Regions from separate parts of the Streptomyces sp. NPDC055243 genome, predicted to be linked through region 1. Evidence: riboswitches for the same ligand, from Rfam matches in the RefSeq annotation. Region 1 holds a riboswitch; each other region holds the start of a gene.

The links. Region 1 has a riboswitch for thiamine pyrophosphate ahead of ACIGXX_RS28260 (thiamine ABC transporter substrate binding subunit). Riboswitches for the same ligand answer to the same signal wherever they lie in the genome.
Region 2: another riboswitch for thiamine pyrophosphate. It lies ahead of thiO (glycine oxidase ThiO); the one in region 1 lies ahead of ACIGXX_RS28260 (thiamine ABC transporter substrate binding subunit).
Region 3: another riboswitch for thiamine pyrophosphate. It lies ahead of thiM (hydroxyethylthiazole kinase); the one in region 1 lies ahead of ACIGXX_RS28260 (thiamine ABC transporter substrate binding subunit).
Region 4: another riboswitch for thiamine pyrophosphate. It lies ahead of thiC (phosphomethylpyrimidine synthase ThiC); the one in region 1 lies ahead of ACIGXX_RS28260 (thiamine ABC transporter substrate binding subunit).

What each region holds. Positions count from the first base shown of each region.
Region 1 covers NZ_JBITWR010000010.1:232,139-239,536, forward strand. The annotation lists gene pyrH (UMP kinase) at 1-578, shown strand, start outside; gene frr (ribosome recycling factor) at 729-1,286, shown strand; gene ACIGXX_RS28250 (phosphatidate cytidylyltransferase) at 1,320-2,375, shown strand; gene rlmN (23S rRNA (adenine(2503)-C(2))-methyltransferase RlmN) at 2,730-3,836, shown strand; TPP riboswitch at 3,891-4,007, shown strand; gene ACIGXX_RS28260 (thiamine ABC transporter substrate binding subunit) at 4,095-5,198, shown strand; gene ACIGXX_RS28265 (ABC transporter permease) at 5,294-6,904, shown strand; gene ACIGXX_RS28270 (ABC transporter ATP-binding protein) at 6,916-7,398, shown strand, end outside.
Region 2 covers NZ_JBITWR010000007.1:22,793-30,190, forward strand. The annotation lists gene pknB (Stk1 family PASTA domain-containing Ser/Thr kinase) at 1-1,266, opposite strand, end outside; gene ACIGXX_RS21075 (thiazole synthase) at 1,358-2,152, opposite strand; gene thiS (sulfur carrier protein ThiS) at 2,159-2,377, opposite strand; gene thiO (glycine oxidase ThiO) at 2,374-3,564, opposite strand; TPP riboswitch at 3,562-3,674, opposite strand; gene ACIGXX_RS21090 (NAD(P)/FAD-dependent oxidoreductase) at 3,859-5,025, shown strand; gene ACIGXX_RS21095 (Rv2175c family DNA-binding protein) at 5,080-5,445, shown strand; gene thiE (thiamine phosphate synthase) at 5,533-6,183, shown strand; gene metF (methylenetetrahydrofolate reductase [NAD(P)H]) at 6,272-7,192, shown strand; gene ACIGXX_RS21110 (hypothetical protein) at 7,238-7,398, shown strand, end outside.
Region 3 covers NZ_JBITWR010000005.1:285,181-292,578, forward strand. The annotation lists gene ACIGXX_RS17265 (purine-cytosine permease family protein) at 1-137, opposite strand, end outside; gene ACIGXX_RS17270 (TenA family protein) at 134-823, opposite strand; gene thiD (bifunctional hydroxymethylpyrimidine kinase/phosphomethylpyrimidine kinase) at 829-1,662, opposite strand; gene thiE (thiamine phosphate synthase) at 1,659-2,297, opposite strand; gene thiM (hydroxyethylthiazole kinase) at 2,544-3,374, opposite strand; TPP riboswitch at 3,368-3,493, opposite strand; gene ACIGXX_RS17290 (hypothetical protein) at 3,613-4,095, shown strand; gene ACIGXX_RS17295 (hypothetical protein) at 4,103-4,420, opposite strand; gene ACIGXX_RS17300 (hypothetical protein) at 4,453-4,902, opposite strand; gene ACIGXX_RS17305 (cytochrome P450) at 4,890-5,279, opposite strand; gene ACIGXX_RS17310 (acetolactate synthase large subunit) at 5,550-7,235, shown strand.
Region 4 covers NZ_JBITWR010000004.1:175,315-182,712, reverse strand. The annotation lists gene ACIGXX_RS13660 (DUF5326 family protein) at 1-81, shown strand, start outside; gene ACIGXX_RS13655 (IclR family transcriptional regulator) at 462-1,187, shown strand; gene ACIGXX_RS13650 (SsgA family sporulation/cell division regulator) at 1,291-1,728, shown strand; gene ACIGXX_RS13645 (YibE/F family protein) at 1,790-3,208, opposite strand; TPP riboswitch at 3,280-3,434, shown strand; gene thiC (phosphomethylpyrimidine synthase ThiC) at 3,427-5,208, shown strand; gene ACIGXX_RS13635 (hypothetical protein) at 5,313-6,188, opposite strand; gene ACIGXX_RS13630 (metallophosphoesterase) at 6,370-7,398, opposite strand, start outside.

The DNA of each region.
Region 1 (7,398 bases):
GCGGCGGCAACTTCTTCCGCGGCGCCGAGCTCCAGCAGCGCGGCATGGACCGGGCGCGCTCGGACTACATGGGCATGCTCGGCACCGTCATGAACTGCCTGGCGCTGCAGGACTTCCTGGAGAAGGAAGGCATCGAGTGCCGCGTGCAGACCGCCATCACCATGGGCCAGGTCGCGGAGCCGTACATCCCGCTGCGCGCCGTACGGCACCTGGAGAAGGGCCGTGTGGTCATCTTCGGAGCCGGTATGGGCATGCCGTACTTCTCCACTGACACCACCGCGGCGCAGCGCGCCCTGGAGATCGACGCCGAGGCCCTGCTCATGGGCAAGAACGGCGTCGACGGGGTCTACGACTCCGACCCCAAGACCAACCCGGACGCGGTGAAGTACGACGCGCTCGGCTACGGCGAGGTCATCACGCGCGACCTGAAGGTCGCCGACATGACCGCGATCACCCTGTGCCGCGACAACAAGCTGCCCATCCTCGTCTTCGAGTTGCTGTCCACCGGCAATATCGCCCGTGCCGTCAAGGGTGAGAAGATCGGCACACTCGTGGGCGACGAGGGCACCCGCGCCTGATCTCGGGGACGCCCCTGAGGGATGGACAAAGCCCTGCCGGTCGGACACGGTGCAGGGAAAGAGACGCGACGCAGCCGACGCCCCATGGACTCCCCCTACTTCACCGTGTGGGGGCGCCCGCAGCCCACTCACAACACGCAGGAGCAAGTGGTGATCGAAGAGACCCTCCTCGAGGCCGAGGAGAAGATGGAGAAGGCCGTCGTGGTCGCCAAGGAGGACTTCGCCGCGATTCGCACAGGCCGTGCGCACCCGGCGATGTTCAACAAGATCGTGGCTGACTACTACGGCGCCCTTACGCCGATCAATCAGCTGGCCTCGTTCTCGGTGCCCGAGCCGCGGATGGCCGTGGTGACCCCGTTCGACAAGAGCGCGCTGCGCAACATCGAGCAGGCGATCCGCGACTCCGACCTCGGCGTCAACCCCAGCAATGATGGCAACATCATCCGGGTGACGTTCCCCGAGCTGACGCAGGACCGTCGCAAGGAGTACATCAAGGTCGCCAAGACCAAGGCCGAGGACTCCAAGATCTCGATCCGTTCCATCCGCCGCAAGGCCAAGGAATCGATCGACAAGGCGATCAAGGACGGCGACATCGGCGAGGACGAGGGCCGTCGCGCGGAGAAGGAGCTCGACGACACCACCGCGAAGTACGTCGCCCAGGTGGACGAGCTGCTCAAGCACAAGGAAGCCGAGCTGCTCGAGGTCTGAGTGCTCGGGTCTGAGGACTGAGGAATCCGATCCGTGAACGACTCTTCCTGGGGGGCGCCTCCCAGAGCCGGGTACTGGGGGCCGCCCGACCAGGGCCCTGCTCAAGGGGCTGCCCCGGCAGGTCCCGCGTACGATGCGCATGACGCCCTGTATCCAGCAGAGACGCAGCCCATGCCCATCGTGCCTGACGTGCCTGAAGTACCCCAGGAGCCCATGTCCAGCGCATCACAGCCCGCCCCCGAGGCGCCGCGTGCGCCTCAAGCGCCGCAGAAGAAGAGCGCGGGCCGTGATCTCGGGGCGGCCATAGGAGTCGGCGTGGGGCTCGGCGCGGTGATCATCGCGTCGCTCTTCATCGTGAAGGCCCTCTTCATCGGCGTCATAGCGGTCGCCGTCGTGGTCGGTCTCTGGGAGCTCACCTCGCGGCTCGAGGAGCGCAAGGGCATCAAGGCGCCGCTGGTCCCGCTGGCGGTGGGCGGCGCCGCGATGGTCGTCGCCGGCTACGTCCGCGGGGCCGAGGGTGCCTGGGTCGCCATGGCGCTCACCGCGCTCGCGGTGCTCGTCTGGCGGATGACCGAGCCGCCCGAGGGCTATCTGAAGGACGTCACGGCGGGCGTCTTCGCGGCGTTCTACGTCCCGTTCCTCGCCACGTTCGTGGCGCTGATGCTCACCGCGGACGACGGCGCGATGCGGGTGCTCACGTTCCTGCTCCTGACCGTGGTCAGCGACACCGGGGCGTATGCGATCGGCTGGCGCTTCGGCAAGCACAAGCTGGCCCCGCGCATCAGCCCCGGCAAGACCCGCGAGGGCCTGGTCGGCGCGGTGACGTTCGCGATGGCCGGGGGCGCGCTGTGCATGGAGTTCCTCATCGACGGCGGCACGTGGTGGCAGGGGCTGCTCATCGGCCTCGCGGTCGCCGCGAGCGCCACGCTCGGTGACCTGGGCGAGTCGATGATCAAGCGTGACCTGGGCATCAAGGACATGGGCACGCTGCTTCCCGGCCACGGGGGCATCATGGACCGCCTCGACTCGCTGCTGCCGACCGCTCCGGTGGTGTGGCTGCTGCTCGTCGTCTTCGTAGGGTCCGGCTGACCTGCGTACACGTACGTGAGGGGCTCGTCGTCCAGGGGACGGCGGGCCCCTTTTCGTATGCCCGGCCCGGCGGTCGTCAGCGCCGCCGGGGGAACTTCCATCCGTTCCGGCTCAGCTTGAAGAGGATGAAAACTCCGCAGAGCACCCACACGCCCAGGAAGGCCCACTTGAACCACGGGGGACCGACCCACTTCTCCGCCAGTTGCACCGATGCCAGACAGTAAGAGGTCATTGCTCACGTGTGCCCGGCGTCCCTCGGAAGGAACACCCGGTCGACGGCCTTGCGCGCACGGGGCGCGTTGCGGGGGACCGTGGCCCGGCTGGACCTCCGGTGTCTGCGACACTGGATGGACCATGCCTGTACCCGGAGAACTCACCTTTGTCGCGCCCCGCGGAGCCAAGAAGCCGCCGCGGCATCTCGCCGACCTCACGCCCGCCGAGCGCAAGGAAGCCGTCGCCGCCGTCGGCGAGAAGCCGTTTCGCGCCAAGCAGCTCTCGCAGCACTACTTCGCGCGGTACGCGCACGACCCGGAGCAGTGGACCGACATCCCCGCCGGTTCGCGCCAGAAGCTGCAGGAGGCGTTGCTTCCCGAGCTGATGTCCGTGGTGCGGCACATCAGCTGTGACGACGACACCACGCGCAAGACGCTGTGGCGGCTCTTCGACGGGACGCTCGTCGAGTCCGTGCTCATGCGCTATCCCGACCGCGTGACGATGTGCATCTCGTCGCAGGCCGGGTGCGGGATGAACTGCCCGTTCTGCGCGACGGGGCAGGCCGGTCTCGACCGGAACCTGTCGACCGCCGAGATCGTGCACCAGATCGTCGACGGGATGCGGGCGCTGCGGGACGGGGAGATTCCCGGGGGCCCGGCGCGGCTGAGCAACATCGTCTTCATGGGGATGGGCGAGCCCCTCGCCAACTACAACCGGGTGACCGGGGCGATCCGCAGGCTCACCGATCCTGAGCCCGACGGCGTGGGGCTCTCGCAGCGTGGGATCACCGTGTCGACCGTCGGGCTCGTGCCCGCCATCCACCGGTTCGCCGACGAGGGCTTCAAGTGCCGCCTCGCCATCTCGCTGCACGCGCCCGACGACGAGCTCCGCGACACCCTCGTACCCGTCAACACGCGGTGGAACGTGCGCGAGGTCCTCGAAGCCGGCTGGGAGTACGCCGCCAAGTCGGGGCGCCGCCTCTCCATCGAGTACGCGCTGATCCGGGACATCAACGACCACGCGTGGCGCGGTGACCGCCTCGGGCGGCTGCTCAAGGGCAAGCCCGTGCACGTGAACCTCATCCCGCTGAACCCGACGCCGGGATCGAAGTGGACGGCATCGCGGCCCGAGGACGAGAAGGCCTTCGTGGATGCCATTGCTGCCCATGGGGTGCCCGTCACGGTGCGTGACACCCGTGGCCAGGAGATCGACGGGGCGTGCGGTCAGCTCGCCGCGTCCGAGCGTTAGTCCGCCGAGGGTTACTCTGGCCGGAACACAACTTCATAGCCGGAACACATCTTCATATTCCGACAGGGGAGCGCCACAGCGCTGAGAGTGCGGCACCAAGGACAGGTTGGCCGCAGACCCTCTGAACCTTGCCCGGGTCATTCCGGGTAGGAAGTTCGGACATCACTCATGCTGTTGCGCCCTGCCCGCGGACCGGTTCCATCCGGTCCGCGGGCAGGGCCGCGTCTCTTCCTGGTCACTCCAGGAGGAATCAATTCAGTGAGCACCACCCAAGTGAGCACCACCAAGAAGGCCACGGTCACCGCCGTCGCGGTCGGCCTCTCGCTCGTCGCGCTCTCCGCGTGCGGCAGCTCGTCGGGCAGCGGCGACAAGGCCGAAGACTCCAAGAGCGTCACGCTTGTCAGCCATGACTCCTTCAACGTCTCCAAGGACGTACTGAAGGCGTTCGAGAAGAGCTCCGGGTACAAGGTCGACGTCCTCAAGGACGGGGACGCCGGCGCCGCCGTCAACAAGGCGATCCTCTCCAAGGACAACCCGCAGGGCGACGTCTTCTTCGGCGTCGACAACACCCTGCTCTCGCGCGCGCTCGACAACGATCTCTTCCAGTCGTACGAGGCCAAGGGCTCGGACCAGGTTCTCCCGCAGTTCCGCGTCGACCAGGACAAGCACCGGGTCACGCCGGTCGACAGCGGCGACATCTGCGTCAACTACGACAAGAAGTACTTCGCAGACAAGAAGCTCGCGCCGCCGAAGTCCTTCGCGGACCTGACCAAGCCCGCCTACAAGAACCTGCTGGTCACCGAGAACGCCGCGACCTCCTCGCCCGGTCTCGGCTTCCTGCTGGGCACGGCCGCCGAGTACGGCGACGACGGCTGGCAGGGCTACTGGAAGAAGCTCAAGGACAACGGCGTCAAGGTCGTCGACGGCTGGGAGCAGGCCTACAACGAGGAGTTCTCCGGCTCCGCGGGCGGCAAGAAGGCCAAGGGCGACCGTCCTCTCGTCGTCTCGTACGCCTCGTCCCCGCCCGTCGAGGTGCTCTACGCGAAGCCGCAGCCCAAGGAGGCGCCGACCGGCGTCGCGACGGGCACCTGCTTCCGGCAGGTCGAGTACGCGGGGCTGCTCGGCAACGCCAAGAACGAGAAGGGCGGCAAGGCGCTGCTCGACTTCCTGCTCAGCAGCGAGTTCCAGAACGACATGCCGCTGAACATGTTCGTGAACCCGGTGCGGAAGAACTCCGAGGTGCCCGAGCTGTTCGCCGAGCACGGCGTGACGATCGCCGAGCCGGAGACCCTGGCGCCGAAGAAGATCGCCGACAACCGCGAGCAGTGGGTCAAGTCGTGGACCTCGCTCGTACTGAAGTAGGCAAGCCCCGCGAGGGCAAGCTCCGTAAGGGGAAGTCCCCTCGGGGCAAGTCCCCTCAGGGGCTTGCGCGCGGGGGCGCGGCGCGGCTCGGTCTGATGGCCGTGCCCGTCGCGTTCTTCGCGGTCTTCTTCGCCTATCCGGTCGCCGCGATCGTCGCGCGCGGCCTGAAGGTGGGCGGGCAGTGGCAGTTCGGGCGGATCGCGGACGTCGTCGGGCAGTCGGACGTGCGGCACGTGCTGTGGTTCACCACCTGGCAGGCGCTCGCGTCGACCGCACTCACGCTGCTCATCGCGCTCCCCGGCGCGTACGTCTTCGCGCGCTTCGAGTTCAGGGGCAAGCAGATCCTGCGGGCCGTCGTCACGGTGCCGTTCGTGCTGCCGACGGTCGTCGTCGGGACCGCGTTCCTGGCGTTGCTCGGCCGGGGCGGGCTGCTGGACGAGATGTGGGGCGTGCGGCTCGACACCACCGTGTGGGCGATCCTGCTCGCGCACGTCTTCTTCAACTACGCCGTCGTCGTCCGCACGGTCGGCGGGCTCTGGTCGCAGCTCGATCCGCGCCAGGAGGAGGCCGCGCGCATGCTCGGCGCCTCGCGCTGGACGGCCTGGCGGACGGTGACGCTGCCCGCGCTCGGGCCCGCGGTCGCCGCGGCCTCGCTCATGGTCTTCCTGTTCACGTTCACCTCGTTCGGCGTCGTGCAGATCCTCGGCGGGCCCGCGTACTCCACGCTGGAAGTCGAGATCTACCGGCAGACCGCCCAGCTCCTGGACCTGCCGACGGCCGCCGTCCTGACCATCGTGCAGTTCGCTGCGGTCGGCCTGATCCTCGCCGTGCACGCGTGGACCGTGCGGCGGCGGGAGACCGCCCTGAAGCTGGTCGACGCCTCCGTGGTCGCGCGGGCGCCGCGCGGGGCGGGGCAGTGGACGCTGCTCGGCGGGGTCATGGTCACCATCGCCGTGCTGATCCTGCTGCCGCTCGGGGTGCTGATCGAGCGGTCATTCAGTGGCCCCGACGGCTACGGCTTCACCTACTACAGGGAGCTGACATCGGCGGACGGCGGGGCCTTCCTCGTGCCGCCGATCGAGGCCGTCTGGAATTCGCTCCAGTACGCGCTCGCCGCCACCGCCATCGCCCTGGTGATCGGCGGGCTCGCGGCGGCGGCGCTCACGCGGAAGGCCGGTCGCCTGGTGCGCGGTTTCGACGCGCTGTTGATGCTGCCGCTCGGGGTGTCCGCGGTGACGGTCGGCTTCGGGTTCCTGATCACGCTGGACAAGCCGCCGCTCGACCTGCGCTCCACCTGGATTCTGGTGCCGCTAGCGCAGGCTCTGGTGGGCGTGCCCTTCGTCGTACGCACCATGCTTCCCGTCCTGCGCGCGGTGGACGGACGCCTGCGTGAGGCGGCGGCCGTGCTCGGGGCCTCGCCGCTGCGGGCCTGGCGGGAGGTCGACCTGCCGATGGTGCGGCGGGCGCTGCTCATCGCCGCCGGATTCGCCTTCGCCGTGTCTCTGGGGGAGTTCGGCGCAACCGTGTTCATCGCGCGGCCGGACAATCCGACGCTGCCGGTCGCCGTGGCGCGGCTGCTGGGGCGGGCCGGGGAGCTCAACTACGGGCAGGCGATGGCACTTTCGACGATCTTGATGGTGGTGTGCGCGGTGTCGCTGCTGCTGCTCGAACGGCTCCGTACCGACCGCACGACTGGGGAGTTCTGATGAGTGTGGGCGTGGGTCCGGGCCTGCTGACGTTGGCGGACGCGACCGTGCGGTTCGGGTCGCGGGCCGTGCTCGACCGGGTCGGGCTCGCGGTCGGGGAGCACGAGATCGTGTGCGTGCTCGGGCCCAGCGGCAGCGGCAAGTCGACGCTGCTGCGCGCGGTCGCCGGGCTCCAGGAGCTCGACGCCGGGCAGGTCCTGCTCGATGGCCGCGATCAGCGGGGCGTGCCCGCGCACAAGCGGGGGGTGGGCCTGATGTTCCAGGACCACCAGCTGTTCCCGCAGCGCGACGTGGCGGGCAATGTCGCCTTCGGGCTGCGGATGCACGGGGCGTCGCGGGGCGAACAGGCCAACCGCGTGGCCGAGTTGCTCGAACTGGTGGGGCTGCCGGGTGCGCAGCGCCGCGCCGTCGCCTCGCTCTCGGGCGGCGAGCAGCAGCGGGTGGCCCTGGCGCGGGCGCTCGCGCCGAGGCCGCGCCTGCTCATGCTCGACGAG
Region 2 (7,398 bases), on a different contig from region 1:
GCTGTACGCGCGCTTGACGTCCTTCACGTCCAGCCCGGCTTCGCCGAGCCGCTTCTTGGCCGCCGACTCGGTCTTCGCCAGGAGCGGCGGGACCTTCGTGAACTGGCCTGAGTTGATGTACCAGACGCCCGCGCCGAGCCCCAGTGCGAGCAGGACGGCGGCGACCACCGCGAGCACGCCGCGGCGCGGGTTGCCGGGCCGTCCGCGGCCGGGGGCGGCCGGGGGAGCGGGCGGCGGAGTCTGCAGGACGCTCGTGCGGTTGAGCTGGTCCTGCCGGTCCTGCCGGCCTTGATCGTCGTCCGTCGGGAGCGGCAGCTGCACGGATCGCACCGCGCGCGGGATCACGCTCGTACGGTCGTCGGAGTTGTCATGCTCTCCGTGGTCAGCGCGCGCCTGCGGAGGCACCGCGTCCAGCTGCTCGACGGAGAGCGCGGCCCGCGCCTGCCTGGCCTGCCCCAGGAGCGCCACCGCGTCGTGCGGGCGGACGTCGGGCGTGCGGGCGGTGGCGGAGGCCACCAGCTCGTCCAGCTCGACGGCGAGCCCCGGGACGATCGCCGACGGGGGCGGCACGTCCTCGTGGAGGTGCTGGTAGAGCACCTGGGCGGGCGATTCACCGGAGTGCGGCTTGGCGCCGGTCAGCATTTCGTAGAGCACGACGCCGCACGCGTACACGTCCACGCGGGTGTCGGCCGTGCCGTGCTCTATCTGCTCGGGTGCGAGATAGGAGACCGTGCCGAGCACCGTGCCGGTCGTGTTCGTGACGGTGTCCACCGCGCGCACGAGGCCGAAGTCGGCGACCTTGACCCGGCCGTCGTCCCCTATGAGGACGTTCTCCGGCTTCATGTCGCGGTGCACGAACCCGGCGCGGTGCGCGGCGCCGAGCGCGGCGAGGACCGGCTCCAGGATGTCGAGGGCCGCGCGCGGCTGCAGGGCGCCGCGCTCGCGGAGCACGTCACGCAGGGTGCAGCCGGCGATGTACTCCATCGCGAGATAGACGTACGCACCGTCGGCGCCCTGGTCGTACACCCCCACCACGTTCGGGTGCGAGAGCCGGGCGACCGACTTCGCCTCGCGGATGAAGCGGTCGACGAACGAGACGTCGGCGGCCAGCGTCGGGTGCATCACCTTGAGCGCGAGCACGCGGTCGAGGCGGGTGTCCACGGCCCTGTAGACCGTGGCCATCCCGCCCACCGCGATCCGCCCGTCCACGCGATAGCGGCCGTCGAGCACCTGCCCGACGAGCGGGTCCTGAAGGGTCGTGTCCACGAAGGGAGTCTACGAGCCACCGCCGACACCGGTGCCCGCCCGGGTTGGCCCGGGCCCCGACTGCAGCCGAGCTGTGACAGGCACGCGACGCTCAGAACGCGGGCCGCTCCGGATCGAGCCGGGCCATGCCCTCCACGGGCGACGACGCCTCGGCGAAGTGCCGCCGGGGGATTCGCCCGGCCCGGTACGCGAGCCGCCCCGCCTCGACCCCGTGCCGCATGCCCTCGGCCATGAGGACCGGCTCCTGCGCCCGCGTCACGGCGGAGGCGAGCATCACACCCGCGCACCCCAGCTCCATGGCGAGCGCCGCGTCGGACGCCGTGCCCGCCCCCGCGTCCAGGATCACCGGCACGCCCGCGCGTTCGACGATCAGCTGGAAGTTGTGCGGGTTGCGGATGCCGAGCCCGGAGCCGATGGGGGAGCCGAGCGGCATGATCGCCGCGCAGCCCACGTCCTCCAGCTTCCGGGCGAGGACCGGGTCGTCGTTCGTGTACGGAAGGACCGTGAAGCCGTCGTCGACCAGGGTCTCGGCGGCGTCGATGAGCTCGATCGGGTCGGGAAGCAGCGTGCGCTCGTCCGCGATGACCTCCAGCTTGATCAGGTCGGTGCCGAGCGCCTCCCGCGCGAGCCGGGCGGTCAGGACGGCCTCGCCCGCGGTGAAGCAGCCCGCCGTGTTCGGCAGGACGCGGATGCCGAGCCGGTCGAGCACGGAGAGCACCGAGCCCTGCACCCCGGGGTCGAGGCGGCGCATCGCGACCGTCGTCAGCTCCGTACCGGAGGCGACCAGGGAACGTTCGAGCACGTCCAGGCTCGGCGCACCGCCCGTACCCATGATCAGGCGCGAGGAGAGGGTGAGCCCGCCGATGACGAAGGGATCGTCCGCCATGTCGGTTCAGCCTCCCTGGACCGCGGTGAGGACCTCGACGCGGTCCCCGTCGGTGAGCGGGGTGGTGGACCACCGGGTGCGCGGTACGACGGTTTCGTTGAGCGCGGCGGCGACCCCCGAAGGGGCCGCGGTGAGCGTGGCGACGAGGGCTTCGAGCGTGGTGCCCGCGGCCACATCGCGTGCCTCTCCGTTGACGAAGACGGCGGTAACGGCTGAGAGAGTCATGCGGGCTGCTCCACGAAGGGCTGCGTCAGGGGGGTGCGGACGAAGCGCAGGGGGGTGAACCCCCGTGCATCGTCGGGCAGTTCACCGGTGGTCAGGGCGTGCGCCATCACATCACCGGTGACCGGCGTCAGAAGTACGCCGTTGCGGTAGTGGCCGGTGGCCAGCTGGAGGCCGGGGAGCGCGGTCGGGCCGAGCAGCGGCGCGTTGTCGGGGGAGCCGGGGCGCAGGCCCGCGCGGGTCTCGGTCAGCGGCAGTTCCGTGATGCCCGGTACGAGCTCGTGGGCGTCCCGAAGCAGCTCGTACACGCCGCCCGCGGTGACCGTCGTGTCCCAGCCGAGCTCCTCGCTGGTCGCGCCGACGACGAGCTCACCGTTCTCGCGCGGCACCAGGTAGACGTGGCTGCCGCGCACGACGGCGCGCACGGTGCGGCTCAGGAACGGCGCGTACCGCTCCGGCACCGTGAGCCGAAGGACCTGCCCCTTCACGGGGCGCACGGGCGGCAGTACGCCCTCCGGAACCCCGGCGAGGCGCCCGCTGAGGCTGCCCGCGGCGAGCACGGTCTGACCGGCCTCCAGGGTGGTGCCGTCGGCGAGGACGACTCCGGTGGCCCGGTCGCCCGCGACGGTCAGGCGCTCCGCCCAGGTGCGGTGGAAGATCGCTCCCGCCCGCTCGCAGGCCACGACGAGCGCGGCGGCGAGCCTGCGCGGGTCGACCTGGTGATCGCCGTCGACGCGCAGGCCGCCCCGGACGCCCGGTGCGAGCATCGGCTCCAGACGGCGGCACTCGCGCCCGCTCAGCCACTCCGACGTGAGCCCCGACCGCTGCTGAAGGGTGTGCAGTTCGCGCAGGTGGGCGCGGTCGTCGGAGTCGAGCGCGACGGCGAGCGTGCCGCACGCGCGGTAGCCGAGATCGCGGCCGCTCGCCTCGGCCAGCTCGGCCGCGAACGCGGGATAGCGCTGCGCGGAGGCCAGATTCAGCGCCAGCAGCGTCTGCTCGCCGTAGTGCAGCTCGGTGACCGCGGCCAGCATGCCCGCGGCGACCTGCGCCGCGCCGCCGCCCGGTTCGGGGTCCACGACCGCGGTGGACAGGCCGCGCTGGGCCGCCCGCCAGGCCGTGACCAGGCCGATGATGCCGCCGCCTACGACCACGACGTCGGTCGTCGCGTGAGGTGGTGTCCGTGGATGCATGGGCGTCCAGCCCCTCCCTTCGCCGGCATGACCCGGATCAGGTTCGTACGGTCGGAGGCCGTCCAGCCTCCCTCTCAGCCCGGTGCGTCCGGGCTCCCGCGAGTGCTCTGCATCGGCCACCCTAGCCCCTGGCGTCCGGCGGCAGTAGGGGAGCTGTCCGGGTATGGGCGGTGACGGTGTGTCAGAGATCTCCCCGTCGCGCACTGAGTCCGGCGTCGCCCGCCGCCCTAGAGTGATCGGGTGAGTGAGCAGCGGAGGCAGGAAGAGCGCCGGGTGGTCGTCGTCGGCGCGGGGATGGCCGGGGTGCAGACCGCCGTGGCCCTGCGCGAGCAGGGGTTCCCCGGTGCGGTCACCCTGATCGGCGCGGAACCCCACCAGCCGTACGACAGACCGCCGCTGTCCAAGGCCGTGCTGCTCGGCAAGGCGGAGGGCTCCGCCTTCGACATCGACTTCGAGGCGCTCGGCATCGAGCTGAGCCTGGGCCGCGAGGTCACGGGCGTCCGCACCGCGGACCACGAACTGGACACCGAGCGGGGCCCGGTCCCGTACGACGCCCTGGTGATCGCCACCGGAGCCGAACCGATCCTGCTGCCCGGCGCCTCCGGGGTCCCCGGCGTCCATCTGCTGCGCACCCTCGACGACGCCGAGCGGCTGCGGCCCGTGCTCGCCGAGCAGCACCGCATCGTGGTCGTCGGCGCGGGCTGGATCGGCGCCGAGTTCGCGACCGCCGCCCGTGAGGCGGGCTGCTCGGTCACCGTCGTCGAAGCCGCCGGGCGACCGCTCGCGGGGGCACTCCCCGCGGAGGTCGCGGCGCCGATGGCCTCCTGGTACGCCGACTCCGGCGCCGAACTGCGCACCCACGCGCGCGTGGATCGCGTCGAGCCCGGCAGCGTCCTCCTGGACGACGGCACCCGGCTGCCCGCGGACGCCGTCGTCGTCGGCATCGGCGCCCGCCCCGCCACGGACTGGCTCGCGGACTCCGGCATCGCCCTGGGCGCCCACCGGGAGATCCTCGCCGACGACCACCTGCGCACGTCGGAACCCGATGTGTACGCGGTCGGCGACTGCTCCTCCTTCCCTTCGGGAAGGTATGGCGAGCGCCTTCTCGTGCACCACTGGGACAACGCCCTCCAGGGACCGCGCACGGTGGCGGCGAACATCATCGGCGAGACCCCTTCGGCGTACGACCCCGTCCCGTACTTCTGGTCCGAGCAGTTCGGCCGCTTCGTCCAGTACGCGGGACACCACGCCTCCGCCGACGAGCTGGTGTGGCGCGGCGACCCCTCGGGCGCCGCCTGGACCGTGTGCTGGTTCCTGCGGGGCGCCCTGGTGGCCGTCCTCGCGGTGGGCCGCCCCCGGGACCTGGCGCAGGGCCGCAAGCTGATCGAGGCGGGCGCCCGCCTCGCCCCTGAGCTGGTGGCGGACCCCGCGGTGCCGCTGAAGAAGGCCGTGCTGCCGTAGCCGACGGGACCCGGTGACCGGCCGCTGTCGGTGCCCGGAGCTACGCTTGACCCCGTGACCGAGATTGACGCAAAGACTGATGCTCTTGTCCCCGCCTGGCTCCACCTCCCCGACATCGCGGAACTGCTCGACGTCGAGGTGACGCGCGTGCGCCAGCTGGTCAAGGAGGGCCAGCTGATCGCCGTGCGCCGTGGTGAGAACCGCGCGCTTCAGGTGCCGGCCGCCTTCATCGACGGCGACAAGATCGTCAAGGGCCTCACCGGCACCCTGACGCTCCTGAGGGACGACGGCTTCTCCGACGAGGAAATGCTGGAGTGGCTCTTCACTCCCGACGAGACCCTGCCCGGCACCCCCGCGCAGGCCCTGAGCGAGAATCGCGGGACGGAGGTGAAGCGCCGCGCCCAGGCGCTCGCCGTCTGACCGACACGGAAAACCGTTGCGTACGGGCCGCGCGTCCCCCAGGGGACCCGCGGCCCGTAGGCCACCGACGACCGGGGGGACCTTTCCATGGCCGCCAAGCCTGCCCGCGAGCAGCTCGCCGACGCCCGCCTCTACCTGTGTGTGGACGCCCGTAAGCGCCAGGGAGACCTCCCGGAGTTCCTCGACGCCGTCCTCGGCAGCGGCGTGGACATCGTGCAGCTGCGCGACAAGGGCATGGAGGCGGCCGAGGAGCTCGACCACCTCCAGGTCTTCGCCGACGCCGCCCGCCGGCACGGCAAGCTCCTCGCGGTGAACGACCGCGCGGACGTCGCGCACGCCATCGGCGCCGACGTGCTCCACCTGGGCCAGGGCGACCTGCCGGTGCCCGCGGCCCGCCGCATCCTCGGCGAGGACGTCCTGATCGGCCGCTCCACGCACGCCGACGCCGAGGCGGCGGCCGCCGCGACGCAGGACGGCGTGGACTACTTCTGCACGGGCCCCTGCTGGCCGACCCCCACCAAGCCGGGCCGGTACGCCCCTGGACTCGACCTCGTCCGGTACACGGCCTCGCTCGGCACGGACCGCCCCTGGTTCGCCATCGGCGGCATCGACGCGGGCAATCTGGACGAGGTGCTCGAAGCGGGCGCCCGCCGCGTCGTCGTCGTACGGGCCATCACCGAGGCCGACGATCCGGCGGCCGCGGCGGCCGACTTCGCGAAGCGCCTGCGTACGGCCTGACCGGCGATCTTCGGCCAACTTCGGCCAGGTTGTCCGCAGGTTGGACGGAGATTGGCCGGTAGCGGTGCCCCGTCGCTAACCTGCCCGTATGGCCCTAGGCACTGCTTCCACCAGATCTGATCGCGCACGCACCGTGCGCGACATGCTCGCCACCGGCAAGACGACGTACTCGTTCGAGTTCTCCGCGCCGAAGACCCCGAAGGGCGAGCGGAACCTGTGGAACGCCCTGCGCCGGGTCGAGGCGGTGGCTCCCAGCTTCGTCTCCGTGACGTACGGAGCGGGCGGCTCGACGCGTGCGGGCACGGTCAAGGAGACGCAGCAGATCGTCGCCGACTCCACGCTCACGCCGGTCGCGCACCTGACCGCGGTCGACCACTCCGTGGCCGAGCTGCGCAACATCATCGGGCAGTACGCGGACGCGGGCATCAGGAACATGCTCGCGGTCCGCGGCGACCCGCCCGGCGACCCCCTCGCCGACTGGGTCAAGCACCCCAAGGGCCTCACCTACGCCGCCGAACTGGTCGAGCTGATCAAGGAGTCGGGCGACTTCTGCGTGGGCGTCGCGGCCTTCCCCGCGATGCATCCGCGCTCGGCCGACTGGGACACCGACGTCCGGCACTTCGTCGACAAGTGCCGCGCGGGCGCCGACTACGCGATCACACAGATGTTCTTCTATCCGGAGGAGTATCTGCGCCTGCGCGACCGGGTCGAGGCCGCGGGCTGTTCGACTCCGATCATCCCGGAGATCATGCCGGTGACGAACGTGCGCATGCTGGAGCGGCTGCCCCAGCTCAGCAACGCTTCCTTCCCTCCGGCGCTCAAAGAGCGCATCCTCACAGCCAAAGACGATCCGGCGGCTGTACGCTCCATTGGCATCGAGTTCGCGACGGAGTTCTGCGCGCGGTTGCTGGCCGAGGGTGTCCCGGGGCTGCACTTCATCACGCTCAACAACTCCACGGCGACTCTGGAAATCTACGAGAATCTGGGCCTGCATCACCCGCAGGCCTGACCGGCCGTACCCCTGGGGGCGGCGGCCGCGGGGAGAGGGGCGTACATGGGCTGGACGGTCCTCTACATCGCGTTCGGATGCGTCGCGCTGTGGCTGCTCGGCGAGGTGCTGCTGCAGTACAAGGCGCGGCTGCGCTGGCGGCTGCTGGCCTTCGGCGGCTTCCTCGGCGTGGTCATCGGCGTGCTGCTGCCGTCGGTGGTGGTCAT
Region 3 (7,398 bases), on a different contig from region 1:
AGGCTGACGCCCAGGTTGGCCCAGAAGGTGCCTTGGTCCAGGCCGCTGAGGACCTTGGGTGTGGGCTGGTCGAGGGTGAGCGGCGCCTCGTTCGCCGGGGCCGGTCTGGGGGTGGCGGGTTCGGTGGTGGTCGTCACTTCGCGGGCTCCGAAACCTGGGCAGGAGCGGCGCCCACGGGCCAGGTCTCCATGCGCCAGGCGGCGTCCCAGAACATCCACTCCCAGGTGGACGCGGTGGTGAAGACCGTACGCATCCGTGCGCGGGTGGCCGGGTCGGCCTGGTCCGCAAGCCGGTTGACGATCTGTCGGGCGTGTTCGGTGGCGGCTTCGAACTCCTCGTCGGCGTACGTGCCGATCCAGTCGCCGTAGGGGTGGGTGGCGAGGTCGCCGGCCGACTCGAGGAGCGCCCGGCCCACCTCGGCGTAGATCCAGAAGCAGGGCAGGACCGCGGCGGCCAGCTCCGGGTAGCCCTGGGTGTGAGCAACCGAGAGCAGGTAGGAGGTGTACCCGGTGCAGGTGGGGGAGGGCGTCCAGGCGTCGACGTCGACGACGTTGCTCTCGTGCAGGGAGCTCTCGACGATCACGGCGTCGTGGGCGGACTTCGCGAAGAACGCGATGTCCTGCGGCAGGTCCGCCTTCGCGGCGGCGCTGGCCAGCGCGCGGGCGTAGCCGCGCAGGTAGTGGGCGTCCTGGGCCAGGTAGGAGACGAACTTCTCCCGGTCCAGGGTGCCGTCGCCGAGGGCGATGACGAACGGCAGCTTGTCGATGGCCGCACGTATCTCGGCGGTGGCCGTCCACAGCTCGTCGCAGAACGTTGTGGTCATGGGGCTCAGCTCCAGTACTGGTGGAAGTGGTGGACAGGTCCGTGGCCGCTGCCGATGTGCAGGGTGTCGGCCGCGCGCAGGGCCCCGGTCAGGTACGCCTTCGCGGCACTGACGGCTGTGTGCCAGTCGTCGTGCTGCGGGCGCAGGGCGGCGATCGCGGCGGAGAGGGTGCAGCCGGTGCCATGGGTGTTGCGCGTGTTGACGCGAGGTGCGGACAGCTCGGTGACGCCAGCGGCACCGGCGCCCGTGGCGTGCGTGGCGTCGACGAGGATGTCCACGGACGCTGCGTCGTGTGTGTGGTGGCCGCCCTTGAGGAGGACGCGCCTGGCGCCGGTTTTCAGGAGTGCGTGGGCCTGCTCTATGGCTTCTGCGCGGTTCTTCGCCGCGGCGGTGCCCAGCAGGTCGCCGGCCTCGGGGAGGTTGGGGGTGATCAGGTCGGCGAGAGGCAGCAGACGATCGCGCAGCACCGCCACCGCATCGGCCTCCAGGAGACGGTGGCCGCTGGTCGAGACCATGACGGGGTCCAGGACGACGTACCGGGGGCGGTGCCGCTCCAGGGCTTGTGCGACGGCTGCGGCGATGCCGGCGTCGGCCAGCATTCCGATCTTGACGGCGTCCACCGGGACGTCGGCGAACAGCGTGTCGAGCTGCTCGGTGACGAACGCCGGGGGGATGGCATGGATGCCGGTGACGCCTTGAGTGTTCTGGGCGGTCAGGGCGGTCAGAACGGCTGTTCCGTAGGCGCCGTTGGCGGAGAACGCCTTCAAGTCGGCTTGAATCCCGGCGCCGCCGGAGGGGTCGCTGGCGGCGATGGTCAGGGCGATGGGCGGGCTGGTCACGCGGGGATCTCCTGTCGCAGAGTACGCACGAGGGACTGGGCTGCCGCCTCGGGGTCGGGCTGCCCGCAGACCGCACTGACGACAGCGATCCCGGCCACGCCGCTTCTCATGACCGCGGCGGCCTCGGACACGCCGATCCCGCCGATGGCCACGCAGGGCAGCGGGCTCTCCCGGACGATCTGAGCCAGGCCGCCCAGACCCAGCGGGGCGTCCGCGTCCGGCTTGGTGGACTGCGGGAACACCGGCCCGACACCGAGGTGGTCGACGGAGTCCGGCACGTGCGCCAGCTGCTCAAGACGACTGACGGACAGGCCGATGTACTTATCGGGACCGAGCTGGCGCCGGGCGCTCTCGGGGGAGACGTCCCGCTGCCCGAGGTGGACGCCGTCCGCGTCCAACCAGACCGCCACGTCCAGGCGATCGTTGACGATCAAGGGGACGCCCGTGCCCGCGAGTTCGGCCTGGATCGCACGGCCGAGCGAGAACAGCGTGCGGGCGTCCGCGTCCGGATCGCGCAACTGCACGGCGGTGACGCCGCCCTTGACGGCCGCCGCAACGGTAGCGGCGACACCGCGGTGCCCGCAGAGTCTGGTGTCGGTCACGAGATACAGGGACGGATCAAGAGGAGGTCGCATGGGTTGCTCCTTGGGGTCTCCCGGCCGGGGAAAGGCGTGGGAAACGCATCGGGAGGTACGGGGGACGGCAGGCCCTGACATGCAGGGACCTTGAGTTGTGCACCGGGGCGAGTTGGGGGACAGGGCAGCCGGACTCGGTGTCGGGGCCGCCGCCCCGGGGTGGGCGGGCACTGTGCGGCGGGTGGCGTCCAGGCCACTGCTCACGCAGGCCCCGCAGTACGCGCAGTACGCGCAGTACGCGCATGCTCAACGCAGGTGGAGAGCCTCGGTGAGCCGCTCAGGGCTGAGCTCGTACAGCGCGTCGATCAGGGCGACGGCGAACGTGCCGGGCCCCGCAGAGCGGGTGGCGGCGTCCTCCGCGGCCACCGTGAGCAGGCCGGTCGCGGCAGTGGCGGCCAGCAGCGCGTCGCCGGTGACGGCTGTGCAGGCGGCCACCAGGGCGCCGAGTGAGCAGCCCGTTCCCGTCACCAGAGTCAGCAGCGGGTGCCCGTTGGCCAGGCGCACCACGCGCGTCCCGTCCGTGAGAACGTCCTCCGGTCCGCTCACCGCGACCGCACAGCCGTAGCGCCGGGCCAGCGCGCCCGCCGCGGCCAGCGCCGCCTCGGGGGCGTCCGTGCTGTCCACGCCGCGTCCGCCCGTGCCGCCGTCCAGTGCCAGGATCTCGGAAGCATTGCCGCGAACGACCGCTGGGGTTGCGCTCTCCAGCAGTTCGCGGGCGAGTTCGGTGCGCCAGGGCAGCGGGCCGACCGCTACGGGGTCGAGCACCCACGGCCGCCCGGCCCCGGCCGCTTCGGTGACCGCGACGCGCATCGCCGCCGCCGTCACGGACGTCACCGTTCCCAGGTTGACCAGGACACCGCCGGCCACCCGGGCCAGCGCTCCGGCCTCCTCCGCGCTGTGCACCATGGCGGGGGCAGCCCCCGCCGCGAGCAGCACGTTCGCGGTGAACTGCGACACCACGACGTTGGTCAGGCAGTGCACAAGGGGTGCGGAGGTCCGCAGCGACGCGATCACATCCGCCACGGCATCACGGGAGACGGCAGTGCCGTGCTGGGCAGGTACGGAGGCAGTATCCATCGTCAACACTCTTCCTACGCCGGCATTACCCGGTCCAGGTTCATGCGGTCGGCGGAAAGGGGAGCAAGTCCCGTCCGCCCTCTCAGCCCGGCTACTCCCGAGCTCCCGCGGTGGTCGCTAGGCAATGTACCTCCTTCGGGGAAGGGGGTTCGCACTCGGGTACCTCACAAAACGGCATGGATCTGCACGGATCTGTTGGCGGAACTGACTGGGGATCCTCTGGCCACCAGGGCCCGACTTGTCCGTATTGGCTGATGCCGCAAGCGGTGTGCAGGAGGGCCACGTCCAGGTACTGGACCTCTTCCGACACCGCATCGCCACCTGGACCGGTACGTGCCTACCCGCCGGTCCTACCTGCCGGGCCGACGGCGGCCACGTCGAGCCCGACCGCTGTGACCAGCAACTGCTGACGGCCGATCTCGCCCGGCCCCGCTGCAATGCGACCGCCACGGCCTTCACCGATGAGCACGGCCCCTGGGGATGCGTCAGCGATCGCACGGTACGCAGCCTGCGAGCCATCGGCCCGAGGCCTTCAGCGGACGCGGGCACCTGGTTGAAGGCATTCTGGCCGGCTGTCATCTGCCGCGAGCAGCAACGGATGACGCAGCTGTGCGAGACCTGCTGGAGCGCCGGCGCGCTCCGAAAGGCCGGCAACGACAGTGAGGCTCTAGGTTCTGTCTCTCCGATCACGATCGGAGAGACAGAACTGCCGACGGCGTGAAGTCTGCTCAGTTCTTACGTGCAGTTATCAGAGCGAAGGAGAGGAATTCTCCGCCGTCTGTGGTGAGCATGTCGATGACGGGCTGGTTCGCGCTCCGGCCGTCGGGCGTGTGCTCGGCTGCTGCCCGGGCCCACAACAGCCAGTCCCGCCAGGCGTCTTGTGGCAACCACGCGGAGGTGACCTCCACGAGCTCGGTGATCGCCCACTGAAAGCGCCACCACTCCGCCGTGTGCCAGGCAATCGCCTCCCAGCCGACCACCTTCTTGATGTGAGGTGGGATGGCTCCGAGCTCACGGACCTCCCGTGTCGTGGCGGGAGTCGCCATCGCCAGATGTCCGCCAGGGCGGAGGAATCGCGTCAGGTAGGGCAGGTAGCTGTCCGCCGTTCCGAAGTACGCCACCCTGCGCGAAGAACGCCGCGCCGAGATCCCGGTCGGCCGCGCTCACCGCGGCGGCGAACCGCGCCACGGCGGCCGACGGCCACAGCGCGAACACCTCCTCCACCGCGCTCGGCCCCGGACGGGCCGAGCGCGGCGCGCACCCGGTCGAGGAACGCGGGCGCGGTCAGGCAGGAGGGTTCGAGCAGCTTCTCTCCCCACACGCCGGGCGGAACGGCCAGCACGGTCAGATCCTCGCGCCGCACGCCGGTGCGAGCCAGGGCATAGTCGGCGAACTCCGCATCCGGCTCGCAGCACAGGACGAGAAGGTCGCCGGGGCGGGCGAACCAGAACAGGCGCTGGGTCCAGGCGCGCATGTCACCGCGCGCCCGTATAGAGGGGTCGATGTGGTTGCCGATCAGGATGCGCACGGCGGACTCCAAGAGATGGGCGAAAGGGTCAACGGCGGAAGGAGGACAGCGGGCAGCGAGTCGAAGGCCCGCATGGTCGCGGTACGCCGCCGCACTCCGTCGCCCGCGGCCTCCAGACGGGCGGAGTGCCCGGCCAGGGCCGCGACCAGGGCGCGCAGGCCCGCCTGGGCGACCGTCGTCCCGATGCAGGAGTGCGGCCCCCGCCCGTAGCCGAGGTGACGGTTCGGGGAGCGGTCGAGCACCAGGTCGTCCGGCCACTCGAAGGCGGCCGGGTCGCGGTTGGCCGCCGCGAACAAGGCGACGACCCTCTGCCCCGCCTCGATGTCGATGCCGCCGGTCCGGCAGGCCCGCACGGCGATGCGCGTGGTGCCCTGCACAGGCCCGTCGAATTGACGTTCCTACAACACCCTGAAGTCGTATCGGCGGGTGGCCAGCCGGTGGTGAGCAGCACCGATGCTCTGGAATGACGTCCAGCACCCACCAGACCCTGGCTGCGGTCTCTGACGAGGAACGCTGGGCGGCGATCAAGAATCCGAGGGTCTGGCTCGTAAGACCCGGTCCGCAGGCGTCCGAGCGGTGGGCCGGGGTAGACGACTGACCGGCCCGCCCATCGGCGCGGCCGAAACCCGGGAGAGGACACGATCAGCGTGAGCGACGCCGAGCACCGGAAGCAGACCCCCGACGGAGCGGCCGAACTCCTGGTGCGCTGCCTGGAGAACGAGGGCGTCGAGGTGGTGTTCGGCGTGCCCGGCGAGGAGAACATCCGTTTCACCAACGCCCTCGCCCGCTCGGAGAAGATCCGCTACGTCCTCACCCGGCACGAGCAGGCCGCGTCCTTCATGGCGGAGATGCACGGCCGGCTCACCGGCTCGGCGGGTGTGATGTCCGCGACGCTGGGGCCCGGGGCGATCAACCTGATGCTGGGCGTCGCCGACGCCATGACGAACAGCACGCCCGTCGTCGCGATCACCGCGCAGGTTGGCAAGGAGCGCAACTACAAGGAGTCCCACCAGTTCGTGGACCTGGTGAGCATGTTCGCCCCGGTCACGAAGTGGTCGGCGGACGTCCCGGCCACCCAGGCCATCCCAGAGATGGTGCGGCGCGCGTTCAAGACCGCGGAGTCCGAGCGGCCCGGCGCCGTCTACCTCGCCGTGCCCGAGGATGTCGACGAGGCGACGGACGGCTCGGACCTGCGCCCGCTGCGCAGGGACGTCGTGCAGCCCGAGGCGCCGTCCCCGAAGCAGATCAAGCGGGCGGTGGAGCTGCTGCGGGAGGCCCGCCGGCCGGTGATCCTCGCCGGACACGGCGCGGCGCGCGGCGGCGCCGAGGAGTCGCTGACGGCGTTCGCTACCGCACTCGACGTGTCGACGGCGACCACCTTCCACGGCAAGGGCGTCCTGCCCGACGACCACCCGTGCGCGACCGGCACGTTCGGCTTCATGCGGCGCGACTACACCAACTTCGGGTTCGAGGAGGCCGACGTCGTCATCGCCGTCGGCTACGAGCTGCAGGAGTTCGACCCGTCCCGGATAAACCCAGATGGTGACAAGAAGATCGTCCACATCCACCGCTTCCCGGCGGAGGTGGACGACAGCTACTCGGTCGACGTCGGCATCATCGGCGACATCGCCGCCTCCCTCGACGCCCTCGCCACCGCACTCGACGGCCTGCGGTGGACCATCGACGACGAGGACACCACGGCCACCCGCGCGCTGCTGGCCAAGGAACTCGAGCAGGGTGCCGCGGACGAGCGCTACCCGCTCGCCCCGCAGCGCGTCATCGCCGACACCCGCGCCGCGCTCGGTCGCGAGGACATCGTGCTGGTCGACACCGGCGCGCTGAAGATGTGGATGGCCCGGCTCTACCCGACGTACGCGCCGAACACCTGCCTCATCTCCAACGGCTTGTCCACCATGGGCTTCTCGCTGCCCGGCGCGCTCGCGGTCCAGCTCGCCAGGCCGCAGACGAAGGTGCTGGCGGCGGTCGGCGACGGCTCGTTCCTCATGCACTCCCAGGAGATCGAGACGGCGGTCCGCGAGAACATCCCGCTGACCGTGCTGATCTGGGAGGACAACGGCTACGGGCTCATCAAGTGGAAGATGGACCTGGAGGTCGGGGAGAACTCCAACACCGACTTCGGTAACCCGGACATCGTCCAGTACGCCCGCAGCTTCGGCGCGAAGGGCTACCACATCGAGTCCGCCGGGGACCTGCTGCCGACGCTCCGTGAGGCACTGGCGGACCCGGGCGTGTCGATCATCAACTGCCCGGTGGATTACGCCGAGAACATGAACCTCATCGAGCACCTCGGGCACCTCGACTCGGCGCTCTGACCCGCCCGCGCGGCGCGGCCCCCCACCCCGACCGGCCCCGCCCCCCCCGCCGCGGGCACGCCACGCGGCCCCGCGACCCCCCCCCCGGCCCCCCCCGCCCCCCCGCGGGGCGCCCCCCCCCCCCCGCCGGCCCCCCCCCGCCCGGGCCGCTGTCACGCCTCGC
Region 4 (7,398 bases), on a different contig from region 1:
TTCGTGGCGCTGGTGGGTGGACTGATCTACGTCGTACGGAAGTTCATATCCGGGTCGACCTCTTCGCGCAGCGATTGGTGATTTTTCGCAACAGTTCGCTCGGGTGGGGGAAGTTTCCCGCTGTGGGGGCTTAGGCCGGCGGCCACCGGTTAGAGTCCGAAAACCGACGCGGGGTGTCGATCCCCGCGCGCGGGCGCCCTGCGCTCCCACCCGTGTATCCCGGGCACGGGCGGAACCCCCACGCGTTTCGGGAGTGAACCTTGGCCTCGGTTGACGCCACACCCGCCGACACCTCGTCCAACGACCCTCCGTCCGCCGGCTCCCCGCCCGCTGGCTCCCCGTCCAGTGGCTCCGCCTCCCGTGGCTCCTCGGCCAAGGGCTCCCCGGCGAACAACGCCTCGTACGGCGCACCGCCGACCGTCACGGCATCAACTGCCGCCGCGCCGACTCTCATTGGCTCGGTGCAGCGGGCGATGCGGTTGCTGGAAGCCGCCTCCGCGCATCAGGAGGGCGCCCCCGCCAAGCAGTTGGCCCGGGAGGCCGGGCTCGCGCTGCCCACGGCGTATCACCTGCTGCGCACGCTGACCCACGAGGGCTATCTGCGCCGGGACAAGGGAGTGTTCGTGCTCGGCGAGGCGGCCGAGCGGCTGAGCGCGAGCGGGGCACAGCAGAATCGTCGCGGCATGATCGGCGAAGCCCTGGAGCACTGGCGCGACGCCATCGGGGTGCCGGTGTACTTCGCCGTCTACCGCGAGGGCGAGATCGAGGTCGTGGCGGTCGCGGACACGCCGGGCAATCCGGCGGTGGAGGAGTGGGCCGACTTCCGCGAGACGGGACACGCCCATGCGATCGGGCAGTGTCTGCTCGGCCAACTCGACGACGAGCAGCGCCAGGACCACCTCTCCCGCTACCCGGTGCAGTCGATCACTCCGTACTCGGTCCACGACGACCGGGCCTTCCTGCGCCGTCTGGAGGGGATGGGCCGGATGCGGCCCGTGGTGGAGCGGCAGGAGTACGCGTTGGGAACGGTCTGTGCCGCGATTCCGATCACTGCGGGTAACACGGCGGCGACGATGGCGATTTCCGTTCCGTCCTATCAAGCAGATCGACTACTGCCTGCGGCCGCGAGGTTGCAGAATGAGATCGGAAGGCTACTGGGGACACTTGCCTTCTCTATCAGCATCTGAAAACTCACTCCTTGTGATCTGATGTGTACGTTAAGCAAGATGCCATGAGTGTCAGGGAGTTGGTTCCTGGCCAGTCGAGCTTTAGCGACGGGGTAGGCGGGCGATGCGCGAGTCGGTCCAGGCAGAGGTCATGATGAGCTTCCTCGTTTCCGAGGAGCTGTCGTTTCGCATCCCGGTGGAGCTGGGTTATGAGAGCGGTGATCCCTACGCCGTCCGGCTGACCTTCCACCTCCCCGGCGACGCCCCTGTGACCTGGGCCTTCGGACGTGAGTTGCTGGTCGACGGGGTGGGCGGGGCGTGCGGCGACGGGGATGTGCACATCGCGCCCACCGATCCCGAACTGCTCGACGAGGTGCTCATCAGGCTTCAGGTCGGGCCGGACCAGGCGCTGTTCCGGGTGGGGATTCCGCCGCTGCTCGCCTTCCTCGACCGGACGGACAAGCTGGTTCCGCTGGGGCAGGAGCGGGCGCTCGCCGATCTCGAGACGCACCTGGACGAAGCGCTGGACCGGATCCTCGCCGAGGAGCAGAGCGCGGGCTGACCCCCGCGATCCAAGAGGCGCAGCCGTACGGCAGATTGGTGCATTTCGTGGCATCGGCCGCTCAGGCCTTGCGGCGTCGGCCTTTTCCGCCTCGGGTCTGCTTGGCGGCCGGAGTGGCACCGGCGCCGCCCGGGTGGCCCGCGATCCCCGGGTGCGACGTGCCTGCCGGGTGCGCCGTGCTTCCCGTACGGCCCGCGGGGGTCGAGCGGTCGGCCGAGACCACCAGGGCCGCGAGCGCGGTCGTCACCGGCACGGAGGCGACCAGGCCGATCGAGCCGACCAGGGTGCGCACGATCTCCTCGGCGACCAGCTCGCTGTTGGCCACCGTGCCCACGCTGCTCTGGGCGATCGAGAAGAGCAGCAGCAGGGGCAGCGCGGCGCCCGCGTAGGCCAGGACCAGGGTGTTGACGACCGAGGCGATGTGGTCGCGGCCGATGCGGATGGCCGCGCCGTACAGACCGCGCCAGCCCATCGTGGGGTTGGCCTGGTGCAGTTCCCAGACCGCGGACGTCTGCGTCACCGTCACGTCGTCGAGCACGCCGAGCGAGCCGATGATGACGCCGGCGAGCAGCAGACCGCTCATGTCGATGTCCGGGTACAGGCCGTGGATCAGGCCGGTGTTGTCGTCCGTGTTGCCGGTGAGTGAGGCCCAGCCGATGAAGAGCGAGCCGAGCAGCCCGATGAGGAGCAGCGAGATCAGCGTGCCCAGGACCGCGACCGATGTGCGCGCCGTGAGCCCGTGGCACAGATAGAGCGCGATCAGCATGATGGCGCTGGCCCCGATCACCGCCACGACCAGCGGGTTCGAGCCCTGCAGGATCGCGGGCAGGATGAAGAACGTCAGGACCAGGAAGCTCAACGCCAGGGCGACCAGGGCCATGACGCCACGCAGCCGGCCCACCACGACGACGGCGAGCGCGAAGATCCCGGCGAGCAGGGCCATGGGGAACTTCCGGTTCACGTCGGTGACCGAGTACTGGAGCTCCTCGGGGGCCGATGGCTCATAGGCGACCACCACCTCCTGGCCCTCGCGCAACTGCCGCGGTGAGTCCGGCTGGACGATCTCGGTGAAGGTGCGGCCCGTGTCCTTGCCGCTGGTCACCTCGATCGTCGCCTTCTTGCAGATGCCTTCCGCGCGGGACTGCGCGGACTGCCCCTCGGCGGTGGAGGTGTCGCCGTTGGGCGGGGTCTGCGAGGCGTTCACGTCCTTGCAGGAGAGCTTCTGCACCTTGGTCACATCGGCCGACTGGGTCTGCCGGTCGAAGCCGACTCCGGTGCGCTCGTGGGACGGAGCGCCACCTGGCCAGAACACCGCGAGCCCCACGAGCACCGCGGTGGCGAAGGGAATCAGCACGGCGGCGATGACCTTGCGCAGATGCTTGGAGACGGGCGCGGCGGGACCGTGGCTGTGGGAGTGCCCGTGCGGGTCCGGAGGCACGTTCGGGACGGGCGGCTGGGACGGCGGCTGTGTGGTGGTCACTGCCCGATCATCGCAAGAACGGCGGGGGCCCTCTGTTCAGCGCGCCCGATAGGACGCTAGCGTGGAGACACCTTTGCAATCGCGGGAGCTCGGAGCACCGGGCTGAGAGGGCGCTGACCTCCGTACGAAGCGGCACAAATGTGCCCGAGCCGTGCGGGATTCGCTGCGTCGACCGCCGAACCTGTTACCGGGTAATGCCGGCGTAGGGAGTAGGTCTCATGACCACAGCGGACGCACGCACGCCTGCCTCGACGCAGAACCAGAGCGACGAGGCCGGGAAGTCCATCGGCTGGCACAAGGCGTACGTCGAGGGCTCACGCCCCGACCTGCGGGTGCCGGTCCGACAGGTGCACCTCACCAACGGCAAGGCCGTGACCCTGTACGACACCTCGGGGCCGTACACCGACGAGTCCATCGACACCGACGTCCGCAGGGGCCTCGCGCCGCTGCGCGAGAACTGGATCATCGCTCGCGGCGACACCGAGGAGTACGTGGGCCGCCCGCCCCGTCCCGAGGACGACGGCATCAAGCACACCTCGCCGCGCGGCGGCCTGAAGAACCTCGACGCGGTCTTCCCCGGCCGTCCGCGTCAGCCGCGTCGCGGCCGAGAGGGCCAGGCGGTGACGCAGCTGGCGTACGCCCGTCGCGGCGAGATCACGCCCGAGATGGAGTTCATCGGGATCCGCGAGAACCTCGATCCCGAGGTCGTGCGCGCGGAGGTCGCCGCCGGTCGCGCCGTCATTCCCGCCAACGTCAACCACCCGGAGATCGAGCCGATGATCATCGGCAAGAGGTTCCTGGTGAAGGTGAACGCCAACATCGGCAACTCCGCGGTCACCTCCTCCATCGAGGAGGAGGTGGACAAGATGACCTGGGCGACCAAGTGGGGCGCCGACACGGTCATGGACCTGTCCACCGGGCGCAACATCCACACGACCCGCGAGTGGGTCCTGCGCAACTCCCCCGTCCCCATCGGCACCGTGCCGCTCTACCAGGCCCTGGAGAAGGTCGACGGCCAGGCCGAGGCGCTGACCTGGGAGATCTACAAGGACACGGTCATCGAGCAGGCCGAACAGGGCGTGGACTACATGACGGTGCACGCGGGTGTGCGCCTTCCGTACGTCCCGCTGACCGCCAACCGCAAGACCGGCATCGTCTCGCGCGGCGGTTCGATCATGGCTGCCTGGTGTCTCGCGCACCACAAGGAGAGCTTCCTCTACGAGAACTTCGAGGAGCTCTGCGACATCCTCGCTGCGTACGACGTGACGTACTCGCTCGGCGACGGGCTGCGGCCCGGTTCGATCGCGGACGCCAACGACGAGGCGCAGTTCGCCGAGTTGCGCACCCTCGGGGAACTCAACACGATCGCCAAGCGTCACAACGTACAGACCATGATCGAGGGCCCGGGACATGTCCCGATGCACAAGATCAAGGAGAACATCGACCTTCAGCAGGAGATCTGCGAGGAGGCGCCGTTCTACACGCTCGGCCCGCTGACCACGGACATCGCGCCCGCGTACGACCACATCACCTCCGGCATCGGTGCCGCGATGATCGGCTGGTGGGGCACGGCGATGCTCTGCTACGTCACGCCCAAGGAGCACCTGGGCCTGCCCAACCGCGACGACGTGAAGACCGGCGTCATCACGTACAAGATCGCGGCGCACGCGGCGGACCTCGCCAAGGGGCACCCGGGCGCGCAGGACTGGGACGACGCGCTCTCGGACGCGCGCTTCGAGTTCCGCTGGGAGGACCAGTTCAACCTGGCCCTCGACCCGGTCACGGCGCGGGAGTTCCACGACGAGACCCTGCCGGCGGAGCCCGCGAAGACGGCGCACTTCTGCTCGATGTGCGGGCCGAAGTTCTGTTCCATGAAGATCTCGCACGACATCCGCCGTGAGCACGGCGGCACGCAGAACGAGATCGAGGCGGGCATGGAGCAGAAGTCCAAGGAGTTCGCGGCAGCCGGAAACCGCGTGTATCTCCCGATCGCCGACTGAGCAGCGGCTCGCCCACTGACCAGCGGCTCGCCGACTGATCAGCGCCAGCGCGTGGTGCTTCGGGCGGACGGCCGTGACCGTCCGTCCGCCCGAAACCGCGCGTACTACTCCGGCTTGTGGTCGGGCCCGCCGAAGTCCGGGCTTGAGAAGTCCGGGCTCGAGAAGCTCGGGCGCGGTCCCGCCGCGGGGCCGCCGTCCGGGCTGCTGAATCCGGGCCTGTTGTAGCCGAGGTGGGGCATGCGGCTGCTCGGGTCCGCCGCCGGCGTACGAGCCGCGTGCGCCGCCCCCGGATCCGCGAGCGCCTCCCGCAGGAACGGCAGGAGACCGCGCTCCAGGAGTGCCTCGCCCCAGGCTTCCCTGGCGCGGACCACCTCCTCGTTGTGTTCGCCGTACGAACCGGCCTGCAGCGAGGTGGAGCCGTTGCGCAGGGCGGTCAGGAGCAGGCCGATCGCAGCGATCAGGATGCCGCCTGCGGTGAGCGCGCCGAACAGCCACCCCGCGGTGAGCAGGGTTTCCGCGAAGGCGGGCTCGGGGTTGAGCATCTTCAGGATGTAGCCGACGAGCAGGAAGATCGCGGCGGCCGCCCCGGCGAGAACAGGTGCGAGCACCGCGACGACGGCGACGGCCCCCGCCCCCGATGCCTGGGTGGTGACCTCCCCCATCGTGGTGGCGAGACCGAGGCCGCCGGAGCCGGCTTCCGCCGGGCCCTCTGGGCTCCGCTCCCGGATCGATGGTGCGGCAGATCCGCTTTCGCGCAGTTCCTCGCGGACCTTCACATAGTGCGTGTACTCGGTCGCGGCGGCGGCAGTGATCAGCGCCGTGGCGTTCAGCGCCATGGTGCGCAGTTGCTCGGGATTGAGCCGCTCGCCCACTGCGGCGAGATCAGGACGGTTCGGTGCGGTGCGCAGCGCCTCATCGAGGATCCGCTCGTATTCGGGGCGGTCCTCATTGAGCAGGTGTGGAGCGCTGTTCATGTGCATCCCCCGATGCTCCGTAGGGCTTGGGGCTCGCATGGCTACGAGCCGTCGGGCAGAAACGGAGGGGAGCCTGCTACGGATAAGCCGATGGTAGAGCCGTGACGGCACGCGGTGACAGGGGGTTTCCAGAAAAAGGCCCCTTGGCCAGCGTGATCGTGTAGGGGTGCACCTGCCCCGTGAACGCTCAGTTATCCAGGGGCAGTTGGCAGACCAGCAGTTTTCCGGCCATGGTCACGCCGCCGTCCATGGCGATGGCCAGTCCGCCTGCGTAGATGTGGGGGCCCTCGATGACGGGTCCGCCGCCGTCCGAGTCATCCTCGGAGCCGACATCGCCGAGCAGATACGGGATGGGGCTGTGGCCATGCACGATGCGGTGGCCGCCGTACATGTCGAGGAGTTCACGTACGGCATCGGGGCCCGACTCGTCCCGGAAGGCGAAGCGCTTGGTGAACTTCCGGAAGAGATCCCAGCACTCGTCCGCGTCGTTGCGCGTGAGGGTCTCGCGGACCGTGTCGTTCACGGCTTCGATCGAGTCGCCGTAATCCAGGTAGGCGGTCGTGTCGGAGTGCATCAGGAGATGCCCGTCCTCCGACTCGATCGCGTCGAGGCGGGCCATCCACTGCAAGTGGTGGTCTTCCAGGCGTTCCATGTCGGTCTTCTGGCCGCCGTTCAGGAGCCAGGCCGCCTGGAAGGTGGCCGTGCCGGCGCCCGAGTTGACCGGGGTGTCCCCGAACCGCTTCGCGCCGAGCAGGAGCAGCTCGTGGTTGCCCATCAGGGCCTTGCAGTAGCCGCCGGCGGCCGCCGCCTGCGCGGACAGGCGCATCACGAGGTCGATGACGCCGATGCCGTCCGGGCCGCGGTCGGTGAAGTCGCCGAGGAACCACAGGCGCGCGTTGCCCGCGGCCCAGTCGCCGTCGCCGTCGATGAGTCCCTGCTCGTGGAGGGCCCCGAGCAGCTCGTCCAGATAGCCGTGCACGTCGCCCACCACGAACAGCGGGCCGTGCTCGTCGGTCGCCTGCGGAGGCTCGGGCATGACCTGCACCTCCACTTGCACGGTGTCGCCGCGATTGATGACGGGCAGGTCGCGCTGGGTGGGGGTGTAGCCGTCGTCCGGCGCCCCGGGGATGTCCCCCGAGACGCCCGGAGCCGCCACGCCCGCCGAACCCCCGTCGACCGGACCGGTCTCATGGACGTACGCCGGAACGCGGAAGTC